Regions from separate parts of the Qipengyuania profunda genome, predicted to be linked through region 2. Evidence: predicted binding sites of a transcription regulator. Region 2 holds the regulator's gene; the other holds the start of a gene.
The links. Region 2 encodes LexA, which represses DNA repair genes until DNA is damaged. Its sites were predicted from a motif close to GTTCCNCNCTTGTTCT; they were not measured.
Positions count from the first base shown of each region.

Region 1: the regulator LexA is predicted to act here: its motif matches at 11,392-11,407, upstream of recA (recombinase RecA).

Region 1 covers NZ_CP142675.1:1,471,236-1,485,762, forward strand. The annotation lists gene VWN43_RS07765 (bifunctional GNAT family N-acetyltransferase/carbon-nitrogen hydrolase family protein) at 1-1,007, shown strand, start outside; gene VWN43_RS07770 (cation:proton antiporter domain-containing protein) at 1,057-2,817, shown strand; gene VWN43_RS07775 (hypothetical protein) at 2,818-3,339, shown strand; gene VWN43_RS07780 (hypothetical protein) at 3,383-3,571, shown strand; gene alaS (alanine--tRNA ligase) at 3,577-6,234, opposite strand; gene VWN43_RS07790 (class I SAM-dependent methyltransferase) at 6,307-7,137, opposite strand; gene VWN43_RS07795 (NAD-dependent epimerase/dehydratase family protein) at 7,142-8,164, opposite strand; gene VWN43_RS07800 (nucleotide sugar dehydrogenase) at 8,164-9,330, opposite strand; gene VWN43_RS07805 (glutathione S-transferase family protein) at 9,427-10,053, opposite strand; gene recA (recombinase RecA) at 10,250-11,314, opposite strand; gene VWN43_RS07815 (response regulator) at 11,463-13,934, opposite strand; gene VWN43_RS07820 (DUF2062 domain-containing protein) at 13,934-14,527, opposite strand, start outside.
Region 2 covers NZ_CP142675.1:1,205,534-1,220,060, reverse strand. The annotation lists gene VWN43_RS06575 (ComEC/Rec2 family competence protein) at 1-1,210, shown strand, start outside; gene lexA (transcriptional repressor LexA) at 1,204-1,893, opposite strand; gene trpC (indole-3-glycerol phosphate synthase TrpC) at 2,042-2,827, opposite strand; gene trpD (anthranilate phosphoribosyltransferase) at 2,829-3,821, opposite strand; gene VWN43_RS06555 (anthranilate synthase component II) at 3,818-4,432, opposite strand; gene pip (prolyl aminopeptidase) at 4,508-5,470, opposite strand; gene VWN43_RS06545 (phosphodiester glycosidase family protein) at 5,467-6,300, opposite strand; gene trpE (anthranilate synthase component I) at 6,297-7,796, opposite strand; gene VWN43_RS06535 (peptidylprolyl isomerase) at 7,804-9,738, opposite strand; gene tpiA (triose-phosphate isomerase) at 9,933-10,694, shown strand; gene secG (preprotein translocase subunit SecG) at 10,773-11,129, shown strand; gene VWN43_RS06520 (CTP synthase) at 11,234-12,868, shown strand; gene VWN43_RS06515 (Hsp20 family protein) at 13,198-13,671, opposite strand; gene grxC (glutaredoxin 3) at 13,837-14,100, shown strand; gene VWN43_RS06505 (carbon-nitrogen hydrolase family protein) at 14,100-14,527, shown strand, end outside.

The sequences.
Region 1 (14,527 bases), 270 kb from region 2:
TGATGGTCTGGCGCAACCCTTATGTCGAGCGCGACCAGCCGGTGAAGAAGCGGCTGCCACGCGGGGTCGAGGCGGTGCGCGTCGCGACCTGCCAGCTCCAGGCACGCGCGGTCGCGGATTACGACGAATTCATGCGCGCCATTAAATATTTCGTCGATGTCGCTAGCGATTACGAGGCGGACTTCATCGTCTTTCCCGAACTGTTCACGCTTATGCTGTTGAGCTTCGAGGAGAAGGAACTCTCCCCCGTCGAGGCAATCGAGCGCCTGTCCGAATACACCCCGCGTCTGCGGCGCGACATTTCCGAAATGGCGATGCGCTACAACATCAACATCATCGCCGGTTCGCATCCGACGCGGATGGAGGACGGCGACATCCACAATGTCGCCTATGTCTGCCTGCGCGATGGCGCGGTGCATGCACAGGAGAAGATCCACCCCACGCCGAACGAGCGCTATTGGTGGAACATCAAGGGCGGCGACAAGGTCGAGGTGATCCAGACCGACTGCGGTCCGATCGGGGTGCAGATCTGTTACGACAGCGAGTTCCCCGAGCTGTCGCGGCGCCTCGCCGACGAAGGCGCGCGGATCATCTTCGTGCCGTTCTGCACCGACAGCCGCCAGGGCTACCTGCGCGTACGCTATTGCGGTCAGGCGCGCGCGATCGAGAACCAGTGCTTCGTCGTGCTCAGCGGCAATGTCGGCAATCTGCCCAATGTCGCCAATATGGACATCCAGTACGCGCAGAGCTGCATCCTGACGCCTTGCGATTTCCCCTTCGCCCGCGACGGGATTGCCGCCGAGGCCAGCGAGAATGTCGAGACACTGACGATCAGCGATATCAACCTTGCCGATCTCAGCTGGGCGCGCGCCGAAGGGACAGTGCGCAACCTCGCCGACCGGCGTTTCGACCTCTACCGCATCGAGTGGGACGAAGACGGAAAGCATCCGGGCAAGCCGCGTCCGCGCCGTGAACCACTCGGCCCCGCGCATCCGGGTGGGGGTTAGCGCGGATCGCGTCGTGACAGCCTGACCCGGCGCGGTTACGGAAGGTCGCATGGCATCGGCTGAATTCGCAAGTCCGGCAGTATCCGACGCGCTGGTGATCCTCGGCGCGGCCGGGCTGGTCATTCCCGTATTCACGCGGTTTCGCGTCACCCCGATCATCGGGTTCATCCTGATCGGGGTTGCGGTCGGCCCCTTCGGGCTCGGGCGGCTCGTGTTCGAGCACCCCTGGCTCAACCACATTACCATCTCCGATCCCGAGGCGCTCGAGCCCTTCGCCGAATTCGGGATTATCCTGCTACTCTTCACAATCGGTCTGGAACTCAGCTTCAACCGCTTGTGGCAAATGCGCAAACTGGTCTTCGGGCTGGGCGCGATGGAGCTGCTGGTGATCGGCAGCTCGCTGGCCATGGCGCTGTCGATGATGGGGCAATACTGGACCGGCGCGCTCGCGCTCGGCTTCGCGCTCGCCTTCTCCTCCACCGCCATCGTCCTGCCGATTGCCGGCACGCATTCGCCCGTCGGGCGCGCGGCGCTGTCGATGCTGTTGTTCGAAGACATCATGATCGTGCCGATCATCTTCGTCCTCGGCGCGATGGCCCCCAATGCCGCCGGCGAAGGCTGGGAAGGCATGCTGACCACGCTGTGGCAGGGCGGGCTGGTAATCGCGGCGATGATGATTCTCGGCCGCTTCGCCCTGCCCCGGCTGTTCGGCCAGGCCGCGCGCACCAAGAGCCCCGAACTGTTCCTTGCCGCATCGCTGCTGGTGGTCATCGGCGCCAGCCTCGCCACCGCAGCGGTCGGCCTCTCGCCGATCGTTGGCGCGCTGATCGCCGGGCTGCTGATCGCGGAGACCGAATATCACGGCGAAGTCGAAGCGATCATGGAGCCGTTCAAGGGTCTCGCGCTGGGTATCTTCCTGATCACCGTGGGCATGAGCATCGACCTGCAGACGATCTGGGAAAACTTCGCGCTGATCTTTACCGCGGTCCTGCTGATCCTGCCGTTCAAGGCGCTGGTTACCGGAGTCCTGCTGCGGCTGATGGGGGCACGGCGCAGCACGGCAGCGGAAACCGGCATCCTGATGGCCAGCCCGTCGGAAACGACGCTGATCATCCTCGCGGCGGCCAGTGCCGCGCTGCTAATCCAGCCGGGCACCGCGCAATTCTGGCAGATCGTCACTGCGATCGGCCTGACGGTCACCCCGCTGCTCGCGCGTCTCGGCCGCGTCATCGCACGGCGGGTCGAACCGGTACCGGAATTACCCGAGGATACCGCCGACGAACCACGCGTGATCATTGTCGGCGCCGGCCGCGTCGGGCGACTGGTGGCGCAGATGCTCACCGCGCATGACAAGCCCTATATTGCGCTCGATGCGGATCCCGACCTGATCGAAAGCGCAAAGCGCGATGGCTTCCGCGCCACATTCGGCGATGCCGCGCGCGGCGATTCGATGGACCGGCTGGGGATCGAGAACGCGCTCGCCGTGGTGCTGACCATGGATGAGCCGGTATTGGTGCAGCGCTTGGTATCCAAGCTGCGCAAGGAGCACCCCGACCTGCTGATCGTATGCCGCGCGCGCGACGTCCGGCACGCCGCCGAGCTTTACCGTGCGGGCGCAAGCCATGCGGTCCCCGAAACGCTCGAAAGCTCGCTGCAATTGTCCGAGGCGGTGCTGGTGGATATCGGCGTGGCAATGGGGCCGGTGATCGCCTCCATTCACGAGAAACGCGACGAATTCCGCGGCCAGATCGAGCAGGAAGGCGCGCTGACCTACAAGCCGAAACTGCGGACCAGCACCGCGGAAGCCTAGATGGCGGCCCCGCTCGAAACGCGTTCGGATTGCGCGCGGTGCGCGGCGCTGTGCTGCATCGCCTATCCTTCGCAGGACATGCCGGGTTTCGCCGCGGCGAAGGAGGCCGGCCAGCCCTGCCCCAAGCTCGGCGACGACGCGCGTTGCACGATCTATACGGACCGCGCCGAACAAGGCTTTGCCGGCTGCATCCGCTTCGAATGTTTCGGCGCGGGCCAGCATGTCGTCCAGATGCTGTTCGAAGGCCGCGACTGGCGCGATCGGCCCGAATTGCTGGGTCCGATGGTCGAGAGCTTCCTGGCCATGCGACCGGTCAGCGACCTTGCCTTCCTCGTTGCACGCGCGCTTGCCACGAAGCCCGGAGCGGAAACTACCGCCCGGCTCGAAGCGCTGGCTAGCGAGTTGAGGGCAGTGGCTTCCTCGCGCGAAACGCTGCGCGATTCGAACCGTATTGCGAAGGTGCAAGCCGCCATCAGGCATGTCTACGGCTCGATCGATCCGGACAAACTACGGGAAACGTGAACTTCTACGCGCTCCGACCGTTGGTCGGGGGAAGGAGAAAGACATGAGCAACCCCGACCCGACCAAGCCGACGCCGAACAGTGAGAAGTTCAAGCCGCAGAACGTGCAGGACCCGGTCAGCACCGTCGAACCGCCTAGCGCGAATGCCAACAAGCCATCCGATACCGGCGGTCACGACCTGCCGCGCGGCAGCCAGTCCGAAGTAGGCCGCAAATCGCGCAACCGTAGCTAAGCAACCTATCCGGCGGAAAGTTTGCTGCGCACCGCGGCGATCGCTTCGTCGGCCTTGGCACCGTCCGGACCGCCCCCCTGGGCCATGTCCGGGCGGCCGCCGCCACCCTTCCCGCCCAGCGCCTCGACCCCGGCACGCACCAGATCGACTGCGCTGAAACGTTCGGTCAGATCGTCGGTGACGGCCACCGCGAAGGCGGCCTTGCCGTCATTGACTGCACAGATCGCGGCAATGCCTGACCCGATCCGACCCTTGGCTTCATCGAGCAGCGGACGCAGGTCCTTCGGATTAAGCCCTTCAACCACCTGGCCCGAAAACGTGACGCCCCCGACATCTTCGTCGGCGGGGCCGGATTCGCTCGCGCCGCCGCCACCGAGCGCAAGCGCGCGCTTGGCTTCGGCAAGTTCCTTCTCGAGCCGTTTGCGTTCCTCGACCAGTGCCGTGACCCGCGCCGGCGCCTCGTCGGGAGAAGTCTTGAGCGCGCCCGCGATAAGCCGCACCGCCTCGTCGCGCGCGACAAGCCATTTGCGCGCTGCTTCGCCGGTCAGCGCCTCGATCCGCCGGACACCCGAACTGACCGCGCTTTCGGAAACGATCTTGAACAGGCCGATATCGCCGGTCGCCTTCACATGCGTGCCGCCGCATAGCTCGACCGAATAATTGCGCCCTTCGCCGACCGTGCGGCCCATCGAGAGGACACGCACTTCGTCGCCATACTTCTCACCGAACAGCGCCAGCGCGCCCGCAGCGACCGCATCGTCGGGTGTCATAAGCCGTGTGCCGACCTGTTCGTTGGCACGGATTTCCTCGTTCACCTCGACCTCGATCGCGGCGATATCGTCATCGCCGAGCGGCTTGGGATGCGAGAAATCGAAGCGGAAGCGGTCTTCGGAAACCAGCGAACCCTTCTGCGTGACGTGATCGCCGAGGCGATTGCGCAGCGCGGCATGGACAAGGTGCGTCGCGGAATGGTTCGCCCGGATCCGGTCGCGCCGCTCGGCATCGACTTCCAGGTGAACCGCGTCGCCGACCTTGACCGAACCGCCGGCGACCCTGCCGACATGCGTGTGTAGCCGGCCCAGCGGCTTGTTGGTGGTCTCGACTGCGAATTCGAAACCTTCGGGCGTCCATATCCGCCCGGCATCCCCGGTCTGGCCGCCGCTTTCGCCATAGAACGGCGTCTGGTTGGTCAGAACGACCACCTCATCGCCGGCCCCGGCCGACTGGACCTGCGCACCGTCCTTGACGATCGCAACGACCTCGGCTTCGCCGGTGGTCGAATTGTAGCCCGTGAACTCGGTCGATCCCTGCGCATCGGCGATATCGAACCAGACCTCTTCGCTGGCCGACTGGCCCGAACCCTTCCACGCCGCCCGGGCAGCCGCCTTCTGCTGCTCCATCGCCGCATCGAATCCGTCCTTGTTGACGGTGATGCCGCGGCTGCGCAGCGCATCTTCGGTCAGATCGTAGGGGAAGCCATAGGTATCGTAGAGCTTGAACGCGGTTTGCCCGTCCAGCGTCCCGCCCTCGCCCATCGTGCCGGTCGCCTCGTCGAGCAGCTTGAGGCCCTTGTCGAGCGTGCGGCGGAACTGCGTTTCCTCGCGTTCGAGCACCTCTTCGATCAGCGCCTGCCCGCGTTGCAGTTCGGGATAGGCCTGGCCCATCTCGGTGACGAGAGCGGGCACGAGACGGTGCATCAGCGGTTCGCTCGCGCCGAGCAGGTGCGCATGGCGCATGGCACGGCGCATGATCCGCCGCAGGACATAGCCGCGGCCTTCGTTCGAAGGCAGCACGCCATCGGCCATCAGGAAGCTGGTCGAGCGCAAATGGTCGGCGATGACCCGGTGGCTGGCAGTGCTGTCGCCTTCGGCCTTCACTCCGGTCAGCCCCTCGCTCGCCGCGATCAAATTCCTGAAGGTGTCGGTGTCGTAATTGTCGTGCACCCCCTGCATCACCGCGGCGATGCGTTCGATCCCCAAGCCCGTGTCGATGCTCGGCTTGGGCAGGTCGCCGACGATCTGGTCGTTTTCCTGCGTGAACTGCATGAACACGAGATTCCAGATCTCGACAAAGCGGTCGCCGTCCTCCTCGGGTGATCCCGGAGGGCCGCCCCAGATATGGTCGCCGTGATCGTAGAAGATCTCCGAACACGGCCCGCAGGGGCCGTCCGAGCCCATCGCCCAGAAATTGTCCTTCGTCGGGATGCGGATGATGCGATCGTCGGCGAAGCCGGTCAGCTTCTTCCACAGGTCGAAGGCCTCGTCATCGGTATGGTAGACGGTGACCAGCAGCCGGTCCTTGTCGAGACCCCATTCCTCGGTCAGCAGCGTCCAGGCATGCAGGATCGCCTGCTCCTTGAAATAGTCGCCGAAGCTGAAATTGCCGAGCATCTCGAAGAAAGTGTGGTGCCGCGCGGTGTAGCCGACATTGTCGAGATCGTTATGCTTGCCCCCGGCGCGGACGCATTTCTGCGCGCTGGTGGCGCGCGGCGCGGGCGGGGTTTCCAGCCCGGTGAACGAGTTCTTGAACGGCACCATGCCGGCGTTGACGAACATCAGCGTGGGATCGCTGAACGGGACGAGCGGCGCACTGGCGACTTCGGCATGCTCGTGGCGTGCGAAATAGTCGAGGAAACTGCGGCGGATGTCGTTGGTCGAAGTCATGACCGGGCAGTTAGGCAATCGGCGCGCGGGCGACAAGCGCCAATGCCCGGCCAGACTGTGCAGGAGAGACGATCAACCGGGTGCGCGGGCCGTCACGATCCAGCCAGCGGCCGGGAGTGCGACCTGGGCATCGACACAGTGCCGCTCGAGCATGGCGCGGAGGCGGGCCATGGCGGTGTCGCGTTCGGCCTCCCCCAGCGCCCCGATGGCGCGCGCTGCTGGGCCGATCCGCAGGAAATAGGACAGCGCATCCTCGACCGCCTGCTCGCCTTCGCCGCCAATCATGCGGTAATCGATCGGTTCAAAGGCGACGCCCTGCCAACCGGCTTTCATAAGAAGATCCTCGACGCGAGCCCGGCGCCCGAAAGCAAAGGGCCCGGGGGCATCGGGATCGGGCGCGGGCTCATCGCTTGGCGGGAGGACCGCGGCGATTTCGCGCACCCAGGGGTTTTCGGTACGCTCGCGGAAGCAGGAAAAGACGAGCCGCGCACTCGGCGCCGCCTGATCCGCGATATGCGCGAAGGCGGCGATGGGGTCGCCAAAGAACATCACCCCGTGACGCGAGACTACGAGGTCGGCCTGCTCGCCAGCGCCCGCCGTCCACCGGGCCGCATCGACAAGCTCGAAGCGCAGGTTCTGCTGTCCCGCTCCGCGTTGGCGGGCCGCCTCGAGCAGGTCCTCGCTGATATCTACCCCGATCACCCTTGCCGTCGGATCGCCCGCTGCGAGCGCGAGCGACACTTCGCCTGCGCCGCAGCCGACATCCAGTACCTGTGCGAAACCCTTAGCCTGCGCGACTTCGAGCAGCCGGTCGGTCACCGGGCCGAAGCTGCGGTCGGTCCGCTGCCATTCGTCCGCCCAGGCATTACCGACCCTGCCGGTCCATTCGGATTGATCGGTCATCGCGTCATACTCCGTAATAGTCGCGATACCACGCAACGAACCGCTGCACGCCCTCACGGATATCCGTTTGCGGGACATAACCGGTGAGCGTGCGCAGCAGTTCGGCATCGGCCCAGGTCGCGGGAACGTCCCCCGGCTGCATCGGCATGAGATTGCGCTTGGCCTTGATGCCCAGTGCATCCTCGATTGCGCCGATCATGTCGCCAAGCTGGACGGGCTGCGAATTGCCGATGTTGACCACCCTCCAGGGGGCGACTGGCGACAGGCTGTCCCCCTCGGCGACGTCCTCGGCCGCGGTTGGACGCACGGGCGGAGTGTCGATCAGCCGCCGCACCGCCTCGACGAGGTCTTCCACATAGGTGAAATCGCGCATCATCTCGCCGTGATTGTAAACGTCGATCGGCTCGCCCTCGAGCATCGCCCTGGTGAATTTGAACAATGCCATGTCGGGGCGCCCCCACGGCCCGTACACGGTGAAGAAGCGGAACATGGTCACCGGAAGATCGAACAGATGCGCGTAGGAATGCGCCATCGCTTCGGTCGCCTTCTTGGTCGCGGCGTAAAAGGAGAGCGGGTGATCCGCCTTCATCGTCTCGCGATACGGCATCTCGGTATTCGCGCCGTAGGCGGATGAAGTCGAGGCCAGCAGCATGTGCTGCGGCTGATACGCGCGCGCGGCTTCGAGCAGTTCGAAGGTGCCGACCAGATTGCTCTCGAGATAGCTGCGCGGGTGATCGATCGAATGCCGCACCCCCGCCTGCGCTGCGAGATGGATGACGATATCGGGCTGTTCGTCTGCAAAGAGGCTCGCCAGCAGGCCCGGCGTCTCGATCGGCTCATTGATCGCCGCGAAACCCGCGTTTTGCAGCAACCCCGCCTGTCGACGCCGTTTGAGTTCGGGATCGTAATAGTCCGAGAGCGAATCGACGCCGATGACTTGGAACGCGTCGGCCAAAAGGCGGCGGCAGGTGAAATAGCCGATAAACCCCGCCGAGCCGGTGACCAGCGCGGTGCGGCTTTCGCCCATCAGTCGGCGCCGAACAGGTCGCGGGTGAAGACCTTGTCGCGGACATCGGCGATGTCGGGATCGAGGCGATTGGCGACGATTACATCAGCCTCGGCCTTGAACGCGTCGAGATCGTTCACCACGCGGCTGCCGAAGAAGCTGTCTTCCTCCATCACCGGCTCGTAAACGATGACGTCGATCCCCTTGGCCTTCACGCGCTTCATGATGCCCTGGATCGAGGACTGGCGGAAATTGTCCGAACCGGCCTTCATCACCAGGCGGTAAATGCCCACTATGCGCGGCTCGCGGTCGATGATGCGGTCGGCAAGGTAGTCCTTGCGGGTGCGGTTGGCGTCGACGATCGCGCGGATGAGGTTCTGCGGGACTTCGGAATAATTCGCCAGCAGCTGCTTGGTGTCCTTGGGCAGGCAGTAGCCGCCATAGCCGAAGGATGGATTGTTGTAATGCGCCCCGATGCGCGGATCGAGGCCGACGCCTTCGATGATCTGGCGCGTGTCGAGCCCGCGCGACAAGGCGTAACTGTCGAGTTCGTTGAAGAAGGCGACACGCATGGCGAGATAGGTGTTGGCGAACAGCTTGATCGCCTCGGCTTCGTCGGCATCGGTCAGCAGGACGGTGACATCGTCCTCGAGAACGGGCTGGAGCAGCAGGTCGGCAAATTTCTGCGCCCGCTCGGACCGTTCGCCGACGATGATCCGCGAGGGATGGAGGTTGTCGTAAAGCGCCTTCCCCTCGCGCAGGAATTCGGGGCTGAAGATGATGCGGTCGGTCGCGAAGCGTTCGCGCGCATGGCCGACGTAGCCCACCGGGACCGTGGATTTGACGACCACGACCGCCTGGTCGTTGGCGGCGAGAACCTGTTCGATCACCGCATCGACCGCCGAAGTATCGAAGAAGTTGGTCTCGACATCGTAATTGGTCGGCACGGCGACCACCGCGAACTCGGCGCCTTCGATCGCTGTGGCAGGATCGGTGGTGAAGGCGAGGTCGAGATCGTCGCGGCGTAGGTATTGCTCGAGCAGTTCGTCCTGGATCGGCGACTGGCGATCCTCGAGCATGGCGATGCGCTCGGGCGAGATATCGCAGCCGATCACACAATTGTGCTGTGACAGCATGATGGCATTGGAAAGGCCGACATAGCCGAGCCCGAAAACGGCGATCTTCATCGAGTTACCCGCATATCAATCCGCTGCCGCAAGGGTCGACAACGCGTGCCTTCTGTGGGGAGGCGCAAGCGATTGCAAGCCCCGCCCCGCACCTGCTCACCACATGAAATAGGGCCCGCCCCGCTCGCGCGCCCGCTGCCACGCTGGCCGCGCATGGATTGCCTCGACGAACCGCGCGAGCTTTGGCGCTTGCTCGCCATAGCCCTGCATCACCGCGATCTCGGCGGGGAAACTCATCATCACATCCGCAGCGGTCCAGTCGTCGCCGACGAAATGGAGATCGGGTGAGATGTTGTCCTCGGCGAAGCGGATATGAGCGGCGAGTTGCTCGTCGACGCGCGGCATCAGCGGCGCGGCGGCATCGCCAAGGCGGCCGGCGTAAATCTTCAGCATAACTGGGACGAAAAAACTGCTCTCGCCGAACTGCATCCATTCAAGGTGGCGGATATGGGCTTCGCTATCGCGCGCGGGAAGCCAGCTTTCGCCGCCATGGCGTTCGCACAGATATTGGATGATTGCGCCGCTTTCGGCGATGGATACGCCATCATCTTCGATCAGCGGCGACTTGCCGAGGGGATGCGCCTCGCTGAGCTCGGGCGGCGCGAGATTGGTTTCGGCATCGCGCTGGTAAGGGGCCACTTCGTAGTCCGCGCCCAGTTCCTCGAGCAGCCAGAGGATGCGCTGCGAACGGCTGTTGTTGAGATGGTGGACGGTGATGGTCATGGCGGCGCTCCCGAATGGACGATTCGCCCGCACCCTAGGGCTGCCACTGGCCTGCGGCCATGCCACAAACGGAAAAGCCGGTGCGGCCATGAAGCGGCGCGCACCGGCTTTCCGGTTTTTCGGGAGCGCCGGGGGACAGTCCGGCTGTAACGCGAGCCCGGGGATGTGGGCCGACGCGCTCCCGCTTGAAGAGAATTCAGTCCTCGTCCGCGTCCGGACCGGTCATCATCTCTTCGGCGACCTCGTCGGTGCGGCCGCGGATTGCGGCTTCCAACTTGGCACACATCTCGGAATTTTCCTTGAGGAAGGTCTTGGCGTTCTCGCGGCCCTGGCCGATGCGGACGCTGTCATAGCTGAACCAGCTGCCCGATTTCTCGACCACGCCGGCCTTGACGCCGAGGTCGAGAATCTCGCCGATCTTCGAAATACCCTCGCCATACATGATGTCGAATTCGACCTGCTTGAACGGCGGAGCGACCTTGTTCTTGACCACTTTCACGCGGGTCGCATTGCCGATGACCTCGTCGCGGTCCTTGATCTGGCCCGTACGGCGAATGTCGAGCCGCACCGAGGCGTAGAACTTGAGCGCGTTGCCGCCGGTGGTGGTTTCGGGGTTACCGTACATAACGCCGATCTTCATGCGCAGCTGGTTGATGAAGATCACCATGCACTTGGAGCGGTTGATCGAACCGGTCAGCTTGCGCAGCGACTGGCTCATCAGGCGGGCCTGCAGGCCGACATGACTGTCGCCCATCTCGCCTTCGATCTCGGCGCGGGGGACCAGCGCAGCAACCGAGTCGACCACCAGCACGTCGATCGCATTCGAGCGGACCAGCGTATCGGTAATCTCGAGCGCCTGTTCACCCGTATCGGGCTGCGAGATGATCAGTTCCTCGATGTCGACCCCCAGCTTCTTGGCATAGACCGGGTCGAGCGCATGTTCGGCATCGACGAAGGCGGCAGTGCCGCCCGCCTTCTGCGCTTCGGCGATCACATGCAGCGCCAGCGTCGTCTTGCCCGAGCTTTCCGGACCGTACACCTCGACCACGCGGCCCTTGGGCAAGCCGCCCACGCCCAGCGCGATGTCGAGGCCGAGCGAGCCGGTGGAAATCGATTCCACCTGCATGGCTTCTTTCTGGCCCAGCTTCATCGCCGAACCCTTGCCGAATGCGCGGTCGATCTGTGCGAGCGCGGCGTCCAATGCCTTCTGGCGGTCTGCGTTCACTTTTTTGTCCTCTACGAGCTTCAGACTTGCCGCCATGACACTACCTCCTGCACTTGGCCAGAGCCGGCTACCGACTCTTCAACTGGCGCAGTATGTATCGGCTTTGTTCCGCAAGAACAAGTGGGGAACAGGAAAAATTTTTCTGCTATGTTCCGCTCGGCAAAAAACCAGCGGCGAACCCCGCCTATTTGCGGTGTTCGCTCAGCACTTCGGCGACCTTGGCATTGATCTGCTGGACGCTGAACGGCTTGGGGATGAAGTGCATGTCCTCGATGTCGATCTCGTTGCGGAGCTGCTCTTCGGCATAGCCCGACATGAACAGGATCGGGATCTTCGGCTTCACCTTGCGGATCGCGCGGGCCATCGCGGGCCCGTCCATCGTCGGCATGACGACGTCCGACACGATCAAGTCGAACTCGGTCGTGCCGTTGGCGATCGCGCCCAGTCCCTCTTCGCCATCGGCCGCGGTGGTCACGGTATAGCCCGCGCGGGCAAGCGCGCGCTCGGCGACGGCGCGGACCATGTCCTCGTCTTCAACCAGCAACAGTTTCCCGCCCGCCGACCATTCGGTCGCATTCGTTTCCTCAGGCTCTTCGCGGCGCATGATGGCGGGCAGTTCGCCCTTGTGCACCGGCAGGTACATGGTGAAACGCGCGCCGATCAGCGTTCCGTCGGGCCCCTGGACATTGTCGGCGAAGATGAAGCCGTTCGACTGCTTGACGATACCATAGACGGTCGACAGGCCGAGCCCGGTGCCCTTGCCCTGCTCCTTGGTGGTGAAGAAGGGTTCGAAGATCTTGTTGAGATGCTCGTCGGGAATGCCGCCGCCGGTGTCCTGCACGATCAGCACGGTGTAATCGTCCGCGGGCATGATATCGATGCCCATCTTGCGCACATCGCGTGCCGATACCCGGCGCGTCGCCAGCGTCAGACTGCCCTTCCAGTCCTGCTTGCCGCGCTTGATCGCGTTCATCTGCATCGCATCGCGCGCATTGACCGCAAGGTTGATAATGACCTGTTCGAGCTGCTGCGGATCGGCGCGGACCGAGCCCAGCTCGCGGTCGTGGCGCACCGAGAACTCGACCTTCTCGCCCATCAACCGCTTGAGCAGTTGGCTGACCTCGCTCACCACGTCAGGCAGTTGCAGCACGACCGGGCGCAGGGTCTGCTGGCGGCTGAAGGCGAGCAATTGCCGCGTCAGGCTGGCCGCGCGGTTCGAATTGGCCTTGATCTGCTGGATGTCATCGTAATCGCTGTCACCCGGCGTATGCCGCAAGAGCATGAGGTCGCAATAGCCGATGATCGCGGTCAGCACGTTGTTGAAATCATGCGCCACACCGCCCGCCAGCTGGCCGACCGCCTGCATCTTGGTCGCCTGCGCGACCTGGCGGCGGAGGCGTTTTTCTTCCGAGGAATCGGAGATCGACAGCAGCACCGCCGCATCGCCCAGCCCGCGCACACCGGCGAGGCCGATCGAAACCGGCTCTTCCTTGTCGTTCGCCAGCCGCACCGCCATGTCGCCGCTCGCGGTAGCGCCCTTGGCGAAGCGCCGGACGGTATCGGCCAGCGCGGCCTTGTCTTCGCGCACGACGAGGTCGGACGGGAATTGCGGCAGTCCGCGATCGACCCGCTCGACCGCGCGCAGGAACGCCTTGTTGGCGAACAGGAAGCGCCCGTCGCGATCGGTCAGCGCCAGCCCCAGTGGCAGCGCCGACAGCAGTGCTTCAAGCTGCGGGATGGCGGCCTTGCCGCTCCCTTCCCAGCCCCCGCCGAGGCCGACCGAACTGTCGACCAGCAGCATCAGCGAAGGCGATTGGTCGGCATCGCTGAGTTTGTCGGCGGAAGGCGCGTCGAGCGGCACATGCACCAGCGTCTGCGGCGACCCCTGCTGCCCTTCGCGCGCGAAGAAGATGCGATCGCGATCATCCGAGCGCAGCAATTGCACGAATTCCAGCCCGCCGAGCGAGTTGTCCCGGCTACCGGTCGCGCGTTCCGCCAGTCCAGGGGTGGTGGTAAGGACAACGCCATCGGGGCCCACCAGTGCAAGTTCGAGACCCGACCGTGAGATCACCTCGCCAAAGCGGCCCGAAAGGCGCTCGGACAGGCCTTCATAGCTGCGTTCTTCGCGCAATTCGGTGAAGCGCCAGACCAGATAGGCCTCGCCCCGCCCGCTGCGATCGATCTGCAATTGGTAGTGAGCCTCCAGACCCTCGAGCCGCACTTCGGCAACCTTGGCCGACCCGTCGCGCCAGGCGTCACGCGCGCCCGCGATGACCGCTTCGCGCGAGCTGGTATCGAAGGCCAGATCGTAAGGCGAGGAGATGCTGTCGAACCAGCTTTCATAAGTCGAATTGGCGCAAACCATCCGGTTTGCCCGGTCGATGATCACCACCGCCCGGCGGCGGTTCTCGATTGCAACGCTGGTCACCGACCAATCTGGCTGGAGCGTATCCCCCTCGACCGGAGCAGTCTTGAGGCGGGCCGCGAGCAGCAGCATCAACAGCACCGCCACCAGCGCACCGCCATAGGCCAGGGCGACGACGGTCTGCTGGCCGACCAGCCATACCAGCGATACCGAAACGATCCCGGCAGCCGCGACGCCGAGCATGAGCGGCAGCGGAGGCAGCCGGGTGACCGGGTTGTCCTCCTGCACCATCACGTCTCGGGATCCTCATTCACGCGGTGGTCGAAGCGCCGCTCCATTATGCGCAGACGGCGCTGGCGCTTGCGCGCAACGACGAAGCGCCAGACAACGCCTGCAAAAACATAGCCGAACGCCGCCCCGACAATCGCCAGTACGATAAAGCCGAACACGGTCACCAGCACGGTCACCCCGACCCCTTCGAACATTTCGATAAACCAGGACCAGCGCCCGCTGGAAATTTCTTCCTGCGCTGCGCCGCCCGTGGCCGCCAGATCGACCTTGAGGATGAAGACGCCGATCTTGTTCGCCACCAGTGCCCAGAACGGGAAAGTGAACGGGTTGGTGATGAAGGTTACCAGTGTCGACAGCGGCACATTGGCGCGTGCGGGCAGCGCCATGAAGGCGGCCAGGAAGATCTGGCCCACCGGTACGATAAAGCCCGCAAAGATGCCCAGCGCCACGCCGCGCGGGACGCTACGCCGGGTAAACCGCCACAATTCGGGCGTCAGGAAGCGGTGCGCGATGGGGCGCAGATACTTATTTCGCGCCATCTGCTCGCGCGTAGGCATGCGCAGACGGATCCAGTCCGACAGGAATGTCTTAGA
Region 2 (14,527 bases):
TGCGGGTGCAGCGGCGCTGGCGGGGATCGCCTATACGCTGCTGACGGGCGCGCAGGTGCCGACCGTGCGCAGCTGTATCGGCGCGTTGCTGGTGCTGGTTGCGCTGGCTTTGGGACGTGAACCGCTTTCGTTGCGGATGGTCGCGATTGCCGCAGGCGTCGTGCTGGCGCTGTGGCCGGAATCTTTGGTCGGGCCGAGCTTCCAGATGAGCTTTGCGGCGGTTATCGCGATCGTCTCGCTGCATAGCGTCCAGGCGGTGCGCGATTTTCTCGCGCCGCGCGAGCAGAGCGGGCTGCGTCGGTTCCTGCGGCGAACCGCGATCCTGTTCCTGACCGGACTGGTCATTGAACTCGCGCTGATGCCGATCGTGCTGTTCCACTTCCACCGCGCGGGCGTTTACGGCGCTGCGGCCAATCTGGTTGCCATTCCCTTGGTCACCTTCATCTCGATGCCGTTGGTGGCGCTGGCGTTGGCGCTCGACCTCATCGGCGCGGGCGCGCCCGTATGGTGGCTTGTCGGGCAGTCGCTCGACCTGTTGCTGGGGATTGCGCATCTGTTTGCCGAACAGCCGGGGTCGGTCAAGCTGGCCCCGCGGATCGGGATGGGCGCCATCACGCTGTATCTGGTCGGCGCGCTGTGGCTGGCGCTGTGGCAGGGCCGGGCGTGTCTGTGGGGGCTTGGGCCCGTCATGGTCGCTGCCATCCTGATGATGCAGGCGCCGGTGCCCGATATCCTGATCACGCGCGACGGGCGCGATATCGGCGTTGCGAACGAGGCCGAACGGCTGCTGGTGCTACGCGCTAGCGAGGGTGGATACGCGCAGGAGAACCTGCTCGAGCTCGCCGGGACCGATCGGCAACCGCTGGCTATCGCGGAATGGCCGCACAGCCGATGCAGCGCCGAATTCTGTTCGCTGACCGTCACGCGCGAGAGCCGTGCCTGGTCGCTCCTGATTGCACGTAGCCGGGACCTGGTGGAGGAGCGCGCGCTGGCCGCAGCCTGCCGGAACGCCGACATCGTCATCGCCGATCGTTTCCTGCCCCGCAGTTGCCGCCCACGATGGCTCAAGGCGGACCGGCGTTTCCTCGAGCGGGAGGGCGGGGTAGCGGTCTATCTGAGCGCGCGGCGTATCGATACCGTGGCGCAGGACCAGGGCGAGCATGGCTGGTGGCGCGCGCCGGAGGACAGACGCGCGCCCCGGGATCAGTGATACCGGCGCAGCAGCCCGGCCAGCTTGCCTTGCACCTGGACACGGTGCGAATCGTAGACTTGCGGTTCGTAAGAGCCGTTGGCGGGGTCGAGGATGACGCGCCCGGCGTCCTTGCGCAGGTATTTGAGCGTGGCTTCCTCATTGTCGACCAGCGCGACCACGATTTCGCCATCGCGGGCGCTGTCGGTGCGCTTCACCAAGGCAAAGTCGCCATCGAAAATGCCCGCTTCGATCATCGAATCGCCCGACACCTCGAGCGCATAATGTTCGCCCGGGCCGAGCAGGGCGGCGGGGACCGGCATGCTCGACTGGCCTTCGATCGCTTCGATCGGCGCGCCCGCGGCAATACGGCCATGCAGCGGCACATCGATGATGTCATTGGCGGGTGCGGGCGCGACCGGCTTGGGCGTGATCGCCGATACCACGGAGTCGTTCGCAGGGGCGGGCTGTGCCGCGCCCATCACTGCGTTCTCGGGTAGCTTGACCACTTCGAGCGCGCGTGCGCGGTTGGGCAGGCGGCGAATGAAGCCGCGCTCTTCAAGCGCCGAAATCAGGCGATGGACGCCCGACTTGCTCTTGAGGTCGAGCGCTTCCTTCATCTCCTCGAAACTCGGCGAAATGCCGGTCTCTTCCAGGCGCTGCTGGATAAAGCGGATCAATTCGTGCTGCTTGGCGGTCAGCATGGTGCGAACTCCCGTATCGCCTGTTCACAACAGCTGTGAACGAATACGGAACAATTAAGCAACCTGATTCGCCAAGTCAAGCAATCCCGCCATTTTCGAGTGATTTACACAGGAACACCTGTTCCCGCTTTGCCCCAAAGGTGCTGCGTCAGCGCCCGAGCAAGGCGCGGGTCGCCGCGGCAACATCCGCGTGACGCATCAGGCTTTCACCGACAAGGAAGGTGCGGACGCCCGAACGCGCCAGCCGCAGGCAATCACCGTGCGTCGCGATGCCGCTCTCGCCGACCAGCAGCGCGCCTTCGGGGGCGAGCGGGGCCAGCGTCTCGGTGGTGGCGAGGTCGGTGGTAAAACTGCGCAGATCGCGGTTGTTCACGCCGATAAGGCGCGATTTAAGGCGTGCGGCGCGCTCCATCTCGGCGCGGTCATGCACTTCGACCAGCACATCCATGCCGTGGTCCAGCGCCGCCGCTTCGATCTCGGCCATGAGGCCGTCTTCGAGCGCCGCGACAATGATCAGGATCGCATCGGCTCCGATCGCGCGCGCTTCGGCAACCTGCCACGGATCAACCATGAAATCCTTGCGCAGGGCGGGCAGATCACAGGCTGCGCGTGCGGCGACGAGGTAATCTTCATGGCCCTGGAAATAGGGCGCGTCGGTCAGCACCGAAAGGCAGGCGGCGCCGCCCGCAGCATAGGCGCGGGCATGCTCTGCGGGTTGGAAATCTTCGCGAATCAAACCCTTTGAGGGAGAAGCTTTCTTGATTTCCGCAATCAGGCCGAAGCCGTCCTGCTGTGCCCGAGCGAGGGCAGACTGGAACCCACGGGGCGCCGACTGCTCCTTCGCGCGCGCTTCGAGATCGGCGAGCGTGTGATCGCGCTTGCGTGCGGCCACCTCGTCGCGCTTGGTCGCGCAGATTTCTTCCAGCTTGTTCATGTCAGGCGGTCATTGCGATCCAGTTTTCGAGCAGCGCCTTGGCCTTGCCCGAGTCCAGTGCTTCGGCAGCGATCTCCGCGCCCTCGGTCCAGTCGTCGGTACGACCGGCGATAATCAGCGTCGCTGCCGCGTTGAACAGCACCGCATCACGGTAGGCGCCCGGGCTCCCGCCGAGCAATGCCTCGAGCGCGCGGGCATTATACGCCGGATCGCCGCCGCGGATCGCCTCGACCGGGGAATGCGGCAGGTTGGCTTCCACCGCGACTACGCGGCGCATTTCGAAATCATTGCCCTGCACATCGGCCAGTTCGTTGCCGCCCGCGAGGCTCAGTTCGTCGAGCCCTTCGTCACCCGAGGCAATGAAGGTGCGCTCGGTTCCCAGCTTGGCCGTGGCTGCGGCATAGATGGGCACATAGGCGGGCCGGGCGATGCCGATCAACTGGCGTCTGACACCGGCGGGGTTCGACAAAGGCCCCATCAGATTGAAGATGGTACGCACGCCGAGCTTTTGCCGGATCGGCTGAATGCGCCCCATTGCAGGATGGTGGTTCTTGGCGAAGAGGAAGCAAATTCCCAATTCGGCCAGAGTCTTCTCCGCGCTTCTTCCCGCGGCTTCCATGTCGAGACCGAGCGCTTCGAGCGTGTCGGCGGCGCCCGCCTTGCTGCTGGCCGCGCGGTTGCCATGCTTGGCCACGGGCACACCGCAGGCGGCGACCACCAGGCTCACCGCGGTGGAGACATTGAGCGTGTGATGCCCATCGCCGCCCGTGCCGCAGCAATCGACCGTCCCCGCTGGCGCAGCGATCGGGATCAGCCGTGCCCGCAGCGCGCGCGCCGCGCCGGCAATTTCGTCGGAAGTTTCGCTGCGCGCCGACATGTCGACCAGGAAACGCGCGATATCCTCGTCGCCGGTCTCGCCATCGAGGATCCAGCCGAAGACCTCTTCGGCCTCGGCCTCTCCAAGGTGTTGCCTGGCGTCGGGAAGCGTCTTCATGCGGGGACCTTGGCGGCGATACCGCAGAGGGCGAGGAAATTGGCCAGCAAGGCATGGCCATGTTCGGTCGCGATGCTTTCGGGATGGAACTGGACGCCGTGGATCGGGAGGTCGCGGTGGCGGAAGCCCATCACGCTGGTGCCGTCGAGCCCGGGGGTTTCGCTGGTGGCGTTGACCGCGAGACAGTCCGGATTGTCCTCGACCACCAGCGAGTGATAGCGGGTCGCGGTGAAGGGCGAGGGCAGCTCGGCGAACACGCCGCTGGAATCGTGGGTAACCGGCGAGGTCTTGCCATGCATCAGCCCGCCGCGCACCACGCGGCCACCGAAATGCTGGCCGATCGCCTGGTGACCGAGGCACACGCCGAGCAGCGGCGCGCCGGCATCGGCACAGGCTGCCACGAGGTCGAGGCTGACGCCTGCCTCGTTGGGGGTACAGGGGCCGGGCGATATGAGATAGCCCGCATGGCCCGCCGCCAGCGCCTCGCTTGCCGAGATGGCGTCGTTACGCACCACCTCCACGCCTGCACCCAGTTCCATCAGGTAATGGACCAGGTTGAAGGTGAAGCTGTCGTAATTGTCGATTACGAGGATGGAGCTGCTGTCGGTCATTCGTGGCGTCAATGGCGGGGTAGCGCGGTGCTTTCAAGCAAGGAAAGCTGCGAGACCCGAAACGTCAGCGTGACGTCACACCGCTTTGCCCGCGAGCCTGTCGGTCGCGCGGACGAGCCCGTCGACGATCCCCGGTTCGCTGGCGCTGTGACCGGCATCGTGGACGATCCATAGCTCGGCCTCGGGCCAGGCCTTCTTGAGCGCCCATGCCGCGCCCGGCGGGGTGCAGATGTCGTGACGTCCCTGGACGATGATCCCGGGAATGCCCGCCAGTTTGTCGACATTGGCCAGCAGCTCGTTCTCGTCGAGGAAGAAGTCCTCGAGAAAGAACTTGGCGCATATTCGCGCGAAGGGCACCGCCTTGGCCGGATCGCCGAAGCTTTCGAGCAGGTCCTCGTTCGGCAGCAGCGTGGCGACATGGCCCTCCCACAGCGACCATTCGCGCGCCGCGGCAAGCCGCGTGGCTTCGTCGTCGCTCGTCAGCCGTTCGTAATAGGCGCGAACGAGATCGCCCCGTTCGGCTTGGGGAATAAGGCCGGTGAACTGGTCCCATTGCTCGGCCATGATCTCGCTGGCTCCATAGCCGTAGAGCCACGACTTTTCCTGCTGCCGCGCGAGGAAGGCACCGCGCAGCACCAATGCGCTCACCCGGTGGGGATATTTCTGCGCGTAGGCCAGCGCGAGGGTGGAGCCCCAGCTGCCGCCGAAGGCCTGCCATTTCTCGTGGCCGCACATTTGGCGCAGCCGCTCGATATCCTCGACGATGCGCCAGGTGTCGTTGTGCTCGATCTCGGCGAAGGGCAGCGACTGTCCGCATCCGCGCTGGTCGAACAGCAGCACGTCGTAGAGTTCGGGGTCCCACTGACGCCGGTGGTCGGGCGCGATGCCCCCGCCGGGTCCGCCATGAAGGAAAACCGCGGGCTTGGCGCCCGGGGTCCCGACGCGCTCCCAATAGAGCGAATGGCCTTCGCCGACATCGAGCATGCCGGTCTCATAGGGTTCGATCTCGGGATAAAGCTGGCGGCGGGTTTCGGTCATTCGGAGGCTTTCTTGCTGACGACGACAATCGGGCCGATCGGCGCGCCGGTATCGAGCCGCTCCGTCACCGGGTTCCACAGCAGCGAAACGGTATCGTCGAGGAACAATGCGTTCTTCACTTCGAGCTCGTCCTTGTAGAAGCGGGCGAGCTTGCCGAAGGATATCGGCGCATTGGAAATCACGAAATGCGCGCGGCCTTCGTCATCGACGCCCACCGCATTGCGGATCAAGCGCGAGGGGCCGTCTTGCGTGATCTGCGGGTGGATGCGGCCATCGCTCACCAGCATCGGGCCCGATTGCGTGCCGAATTGCGGCCGTTCGGAGACATTGGCGAGGAACCAGGCACTGTCGCGCACCATCCATTCGCCGCCGCTGCCGTAGAACACGCCATTGGGCTTCATGTAGAAATTGCCCGAGCCCGTCCCGGTGTCGAGTTCCTGCAATCGCTGCGAACGCTGGACGAAATAGCCGACGGGCGTGCCGTCGCCGTCGAAGATGCCGGCGTTCATCGCAAAAGCGATGGTCTCGCTATCGCTGGCAGCGGCGAAGTCCTTGAGGCTGCGATACCGTTTGTCGCCGTTGCCCAGCGCCATTGCAATCGTGTGGCGCGCGGGGACCGCGAGACAGTGGGTCAGCGGGGTGTCTTCGAAAATGATCGAGCGGCACGCGCTTTCGACCTGGCTAGCCAGTGTTTCGCTCGGGCTGGGCGTCGACGTGGGGGCGGCCTGCGCCTTGCCGTCGATCCGTGCGCGGGCGACGGGCTCTCCTTCGGGCTGGGCTTCGCAGGCTGTCAGCGCGAGCAAGGCCAGCGCGGCAAGTATATGTCTCATTGACCGAACCCGGGCTCCTTAGCGAGGCGCACGGCTTCCCTGGCCGCAGCGAGCAGCGCGCTCGCCTTCGCTTCGCATTCTCTTTGTTCATAAGCGGGATCGCTGTCCGCGACTATCCCCGCGCCTGCCTGGACGTGCATGGTGCCGTCCTTCACCACCGCGGTGCGCAGGACGATACAGCTGTCGACCGACCCGTCGGGCGCGAAATAGCCCACACCGCCGGCATAGGGACCACGCGTGGCAGGCTCGAGCTCGGCAATAATTTCGCAGGCCCGCACCTTGGGCGCGCCGCTGACCGTCCCGGCGGGGAAGCCCGCAAACAGCGCATCGATCGCGTCCTTCGAGCTATCGAGCTGGCCGGTAACGTTGCTGACGATATGCATGACGTGGCTGTAGCGTTCGACGGTAAAGCTCTCGGTCACGGTGACGCTGCCCGATTGCGCGACCCGGCCGACATCGTTGCGCCCGAGATCGAGCAGCATCAGATGCTCGGCGCGTTCCTTGGGATCGGCGAGCAAGGTCTGTTCGGCAAGCCGGTCCTCCGCCGCGGTCGCGCCGCGCGGCCGGGTCCCTGCGATGGGCCGGATCGTCACCTCGCCATCGCGCACCCGGACGAGGATCTCGGGGCTCGATCCGACGATGGCAAAACCGGGCATGTCGAGGAAATAAAGGAAGGGCGAGGGGTTCACCCGCCGCAGTGCGCGATAAAGCGCCATCGGGGGCAGCGTGAAGGGCGAAGTGAAGCGCTGCGACAGCACCACCTGGAAGATGTCGCCCGCCTCGATATATTCCTTGGCGCGCAGCACCATGGCTTCGTAGTCCGCGGCGGGCATGGTCGGTGCCAGTGCGGGCTCGGGGTGCTGGTCGGCCGAATAGCGTGCGCTGCCTGCCGAATGCGACAGTTTGCGGAGAACTTCGTCGATCCGTTCCTCGGCCTGCGCGATCGATCCGTCCTGCCAGACCGGCGCGATGCAGAACAGGGCATCGCTGAGCCGATCGAGCACCAGCAGCACGGTGGGCCGCACGAAGAGCATGTCGGGGAGGCCGAGTTCGCCCTCGGGCGGGCGCGGCAGTTTTTCGACCAGGCCGATGGTCTCATAGCCGAAATGACCGACGAGGCAGGCGAGGGCGGGCGGCAGTTCCGCAGGCACTTCGCAGCGGCAGGATTCGACCAGCGCACGCAGGCTGGCGAGCGTGCCGTCCTCGCAGGGTTCGAAGGCGCTGCGCGAATGCTGCCATTGCGCGTTGATCTCTGCGCAGTCGCCCGTGGCGCGGAACACCAGATCGGGGTCCAGCCCGATCAGGCTGTAGCGTCCGCGAACCTCGCCGCCTTCGACCGATTCGAGCAGGAAGTCGCCGCGGCCTTCCTCGAACAGCTTGATGGCGGCGCCAACCGGCGTTTCAGTATCGGCGACCACTTCGCGCCACACCAGCGCGGGCCGTCCCTGCGCCAGCGCCGTGCGTGCCCGGTCGGTGCCTTTCAGCGCGGTGCCCAACTGCGCCTCAGCTACCGGTAAGCTGCGTGCGCACGGCCTCGATCGCCGAAGGATTGCGCGATACGCCCAGTTCTTCGCGCATCGCACGGCGGAACTGGTCGGCATATTCTTCGCCCAGCAGCGGACCCATCTGGCGCTGTGCCTGCGCGATCAGCGGATCGTCGGCGGCGATATCGTCCATCGCGATATCGTTGACCCGGACCACGAAGAAACCGGCATTGCCGCCCGCTTCGAGCTTCTTGGCCGTGCCTTCGGCCATGCTGAAGAGCAGCGCGAGCGGCGGCGGGATGCGGCGCTCGCGCTGACGGGCGAGATCTTCGCGGGTCATGTCGACCGACTGGGCCGGGGGGACGCGGCGCTCTTCGGCAGCCAATGCCTGCGCGATCGACTGGCCATCGCGCAGACGCGCCATGACGCGGTCGGCGGCCGCCTGCGCAGCTTTCATGCCTTCGGTCGCGCGCCAGCGGGCTTCGACCATGTCCTCGATCTCGGCAAAGGGCGCAGCGGCAGCGGTGATGATATTGCCGACTTCGTAGACGAGGTAGGTCTGCCCGCTTTCGACCGGTGCGATCTCGGGCTCTTCTTCATCCATCTGGAAGGCGGTGGCCAGCGCGGGACGCAGGACATCGGGCAGCGTACGCTGCGGCGTATCGTACAGGCGGCCATCGGCGAGCGCCGGGCCGACCGTGCTGAGGTCGAGGCCGAGGTCTTCGGCGACTTCGGCGAGCGTGGCGCCATCCTCGAGCTGTTCCTCGATCTCGCTGGCGAGGTCGGCCATGCCGCGCACGCGTTTTTCCTCGCGCAGCGTATCGGTCAGTTCACTGCGGACCTGCGCGAGCGTGCGTGCGGGGGTGGTGTCGATCGCATCGATACGCGCGACGTGCCAGCCGAGCGGGCTGCGCGCAGGTGTAGTCATCGCTCCGCGCGCTGCGGAGAAATAGGCCGAAGCAACCGCGGGCGATGCCTGCGCGGACAGGCCTTCACGCAGGACATCGACGACCGGCGATGCGCGCAAGCCGGCTTCACGGGCAACCGTTTCGAACGAGGCGCCGCCGGCAACGCGGTCGCGGATCGATTTGGCTGCGGCTTCGGTGGGCACGATCAGCTGAGTGACATCGCGGGTTTCGCTGGCGGCATATTGCGCGGCGTCGCGTTCATAGCGCGCGGCGATTTCGGCATCGGTCGGCTCGATACGGTCGCCGAGCGCACTCGAATCGAAAGTCGCATACCGGATCGTCCGGCGTTCGGGGCGGACGAAGACATCGCGGTTGTTGTCGTAATAGGCGCGCAGCACCTTGGGGTCGGCCTTGCCGCTGGGGGCATAGGTTGCCGCGGGCAGGAGAGCAATCGAACCGCGGCGACGTTCCTTGAACAATTGCGCATAGCGATAGGCGAGCTTGTCGGGCACGCTTGCGCCGAAGCCGGCCGGGATCAGCAATTGCTGCGACAGCAGGCCGGTCCCGAGGTCTTCGCGGACCTGTGCATCGGTCACCCGCTGCTGGGCCAGCGCCTGGCGATAAGTGTCCTCGCTGAAATTGCCATCGGGCCCGCGGAAGGCGGGGATCATGCGGATCTCGCTGTTGATGAGATTGTCGCCCGCGCGGATGCCGTGCTTCTGCGCGAAGCCCATGATGGCCGCGCGGTTGATCAGCGCTTCGAGCGATCCGTCCAGCCCGCCTTCGCGCAGGAATGCCTGCATCGTCGCCGTCGGCTGGTCCTGGCGGAACGAGTCGAGCCCGTTATTGGTGGCGCGGACGAGATCGGATGTGGAAATTTTCTCGTCGCCGACCACTGCCACGCGGTCTCCGCCGGCTATTCCCCCGAAAGTTCCGGTGCTCGAAACATCCGCGCTGGCGAAGGCGAGAGCGATCAGGCCGAGGAACGCCAGCGAGATGGCCAGACCGAGCTTGGTCTTGAAGAAGTTACGAAAAAACTGGAACATGGCGTGCGGGCAATCCCGTTAATGGCTGCGATCTTCCGGGGTCACCCGGATGGGTTGGGGCGCTTTATCCCCCATGCGACCGCGCGGCAACAGGTTGCAAAGGGTTTTGACGCGCGAAGAAACCTTCTCTAGCGGAGCGCATCCCAAGCCCCATATAGCGGGCCACCCATTCAGACAATTCGCAGGACCTACCCATGGCCGAACGGCCCTACATCGTCGGAAACTGGAAAATGAACGGCACGCGGGCAATGCTTTCCGAAGCACGCGCCATCGACCGTGCCGCGCAGCGTTACATGAAGGTCGAGGTCGCCGTTGCACCTCCCTACACGCTGATCCATGCGGTCCATAAGGAAGCCGAGCAGATCGGGGTCGGCGCGCAGGATTGCCACCCGGGTGCCGAAGGCGCGCACACGGGCGACATCAACGCCTCGATGATTGCCGATGCGGGGGCGAAGTTCGTGATCCTCGGCCATAGCGAGCGGCGCCAGGACCATAGCGAGACCAAGGACCTGATCAACGCCAAGATCGAATCGGCGCTCGAAGCCGGGCTGCGGGTGATCCTGTGCTGCGGCGAACCGCTCGAGACGCGCGATGCCGGGAAGGCGGAACGCTATGTTCTCGACCAGCTCAAGGCCGCCCTGCCATTGTTCGAGGACCCCGCCGAGCGTCTGACCATCGCCTATGAGCCGATCTGGGCGATCGGAACCGGACGCACTGCGACCAGCGAGGACATCGCGGCAATGCACTCTGCGATCCGCGCGCTGCTCAACGAGACCTACGGCGAAGAGGCATCGTCGCTGGTGCGCATTCTCTATGGCGGTTCGGTCAAGCCCGACAATGCCCGCGACATCCTCGCCACGCCCGAAGTGGGCGGGGCGCTGGTTGGCGGGGCCAGCCTCTCGGCCGAAAGCTTCCTCGGCATCGTGGTCGGTGCGTCGGAGGCCGAAGAGGCCTGATCCCGGCGCGCTTGCCGTTTGCCCTGCGCGCGCCTAGATGCGCGTGAGCCCAGCAATACCAGTTCCAAGAGTATCCGCATGTTCCTGTTTCTCACTGTCGTCCAGGCGATCGTCGCAGCCGCGCTTGTCGGCGTCATCCTGATGCAGCGCTCCGAAGGGGGCGGCCTCGGCATCGGCGGCAGCCCGTCGGGCATGCTGAGCGCGCGCGGGGCAGCGGACTTCCTCACCCGGTCGACCAAATGGCTGGCGGTCTTGTTCGTCGTCCTGTCGATCGCGCTGGCCGCGGTCGCGGTCGAGACGACCGGCAGCGATGCCATCGAATCGACGCTCGACCGCTCGGTTACCCCGGCAGCGCCCGCCGATCCGCTCGGTCCGGCAACCACCGGCGAAGCCGCGCCAGCCAGCACCGATCCGCTCGGCGACGCGACCGAATAACGAACGTTACATCGCAGGACTGTGGATTGCGCCGTGCCAGCGGCGCGATTTGCACGTGTTTGCGCTTGCCCCGACTCACCCCCTCAGCTTAAGGCCCGACACCCATGGCGCGGTATATATTTATCACCGGCGGCGTGGTCTCCTCGCTTGGCAAAGGTCTCATGGCAGCATCGCTTGCCGGCCTGCTCCAGGCGCGTGGCTACAAGGTCCGTATCCGGAAATTCGACCCCTATCTCAACGTCGATCCGGGGACGATGTCCCCTTATCAGCACGGCGAGGTCTATGTGACCGATGACGGGGCCGAAACCGACCTCGACCTCGGCCATTACGAACGCTTCACCGGCGTGTCGGCGCACCAGGGCGACAACATCACCTCGGGCCGGATCTACCAGGACATCATCGCCAAGGAGCGTCGCGGCGATTATCTGGGCGCTACGGTGCAGGTCGTTCCGCACGTCACCGACGAGATCAAGGACTTCGCGCTCGCGGGGCAGGACGATCACGATTTCATCCTGTGCGAAATCGGCGGCACGGTGGGCGATATCGAGGGCCTGCCGTTCATGGAGGCGATCCGCCAGCTGCGCAACGAGCTCGAGCCGTGGCAGACGCTCAGCGTCCATGTGACGTTGGTGCCCTATATCGCCGCTGCCGGCGAGCTGAAGACCAAGCCGACCCAGCATTCGGTGCGCGAGCTCGCCAGCCTCGGGATCAAGCCCGACGTGCTGCTGTGCCGCGCCGAGCATCCGATCCCCGAATCCGACCGGCGCAAGATCGCGCAGTTCTGCAACGTGCGGCAGGAGGCGGTCATTCCCGCGCTCGATGCGCCGTCGATCTATGCCGTGCCGCTGCAGTATCACGGCGAGGGGCTCGATACCGAAGTCCTGCGCGCCTTCGGTATCACCGATGCACCCGATCCAGACCTGTCGCGCTGGTACGATGTGGTCGACCGCCATTCGAACCCCGATGGCGAAGTCACCATCGGCGTGATCGGCAAGTATGTCGGCCTGCAGGACGCCTATAAGTCGCTCAACGAAGCACTGGTGCACGGCGGCATGGCGCACCGGGTCAAGGTCAACATCAAGTGGATCGATGCCGAAGTGTTCGAGGGCGACGATGCGGACATCGCCGCGCGGCTCGAGCCGATGCACGCGATCCTGGTCCCCGGCGGTTTCGGCGAACGCGGAAGCGAGGGCAAGATCGCCGCGGTGCGCTTTGCGCGCGAACGCAAGGTGCCCTTCTTCGGGATTTGCCTCGGCATGCAGATGGCCTGCATCGAAGCGGCCCGCACGGCAGGACACAGCGCTGCATCATCGACCGAATTCGGGGAAACCGACGAGCCGGTGGTGGGGATCATCACCGAATGGATGAGCGAAGAGGGCCTGCAGACGCGCGAAGCGGGCGGGGACCTTGGCGGGACCATGCGGCTTGGTGCCTATGAGGCCAAGCTGGCGGCCAACAGCCATGTGTCGAAAATCTATGGCGGTGCGACGAGCATCTCCGAACGGCATCGTCACCGCTACGAGGTCAATGGCGCCTATATCGAGCCGCTGGAGAAGCAGGGTCTTATCTTCTCGGGCATGTCGCCCGATGGCCTGCTGCCCGAAATCGTCGAACGGCCCGATCATCCGTGGTTCGTCGGGGTCCAGTTCCACCCGGAATTGAAGTCCCGGCCATTCGATCCGCACCCGCTGTTTGCCGGTTTTGTCGGTGCGGCGCTCGAGCAGGCGCGCCTCGTCTGAATTACCCAAAACGGGGGTTTCGGGGCAAGTCTCTGAATTCCTTGAACTATGATTTTCAAGCGCTTGTAAAAACGCGACAAAATCATTTCGCCTCCGCGAGGCGGGTTTATCTTTTGATATATTTGCTGCAGAATAACGGTCTTCCGCGCCCTTGGGTGCGGCTCTTCGAGATATGCGCTTCGCTAGCAGGCGATGGGGCTTGCCTCGATGACGGCTGTCTTCTGCGACCCGGACGGTCGATTTCGAGGTAGGGCGGCGTTTACGTCGCGGGGGCGGAACCCAAGTTCCGCCCCCTATACCTCTGCTATACTTTTTGCCCGATCACGGGATCAGGCGGCCCTGCTGTCGCCGTCCTCGTCATCCTTGACCACTTCGAGCGGCTTCTGCGCGCCGATCGCGATCTTCTTGGGCTTCATCGCATCGGGCACTTCACGCACGAGGTCGATTACCAGCAGGCCATCGGCCAGGTCGGCATTGTCGACACGCACGTAGTCGGCCAGTTCGAAACGCCGTTCGAAGCCGCGGTTGGCGATGCCGAGATGCAGCATCTCGCCCTCGTTCAGCTCGTCGCGCTTCTTGCCGGTCACGACCAGCAGGTTCTGCTGTGCGACGATGTCGAGATCGCCCGAGCGGAAGCCGGCCACGGCCAGCGTGATGCGGTATTCATCGTCACCGCGGCGCTCGATATTGAAGGGCGGGTAATTGTCGCCGCCGGCATTGCGGGCCTGGCGTTCCATCAGGTCGAACACGCGGTCGAAGCCGACGGTGGAGCGACGGAAGGGAGTAAGGTCCATACGGTTCATCGAAACAAATCCTCTGTTGAGCGATTCTATGATGGCGGGGCCCGCATTCGGCACCCCGTCGCCGCCCCGGACATCGTGGCGGCACATTCGAGATAGGCACGCCGATTTGGCTTTCAAGTCTCCCCGGTGCGCGCTAGTTTCGACGCTGAAAACAAGAGGATTTCCATGACCCAGCCGCAAGTCGACATCTATACCAAATTCGGGTGCGGATATTGCTACCGGGCCAAGCGCCTGCTCGATGAAAAGGGCGTGGACTATGCCGAGCACGACATCACCATGGGCGGGCCCAAGCGCGACGAAATGCGCGCGCGGGCGCCCAGCGCGATGACCGTGCCGCAGATTTTCATCGGCGATACGCATGTCGGCGGCTCCGACGAGCTTGCCGCGCTTGAACGCCAGGGCAAGCTCGACGCGCTGCTGGAAGGCTGATGCCGCGGATCGCTGTCCTCCAGATGACCTCGGGGATCGATCCGTGGTCCAACTTCGAGACGATCCGGGATGCCGCCTATGAGGCGAAGAAGGGTGGTGCTGAGGTCCTCTTCACGCCTGAGATGTCGCTATTGCTGGATCGTGACCGAAAACGGGCGGCAGAGCATATCGTCGAGCAGCACGCCTCGCGTTATGTGAAAATGCTCAGCAACCTCGCCGAGGAATGCAATCTTTGGATTGCGCTAGGATCTATGGCTGTAGCCCTCCCGGAGGGACGTTGGGCAAATCGCTCGATGCTCTTCCCGCACAGTGGCGAGCAACCTGTTTGTTACGACAAGATGCACATGTTTGATGTGAACCTGGCCGATGGCGAAAACTGGAGAGAATCCAACGCCTATCGTCCCGGCGACAAACCTGTGGCTAAGGA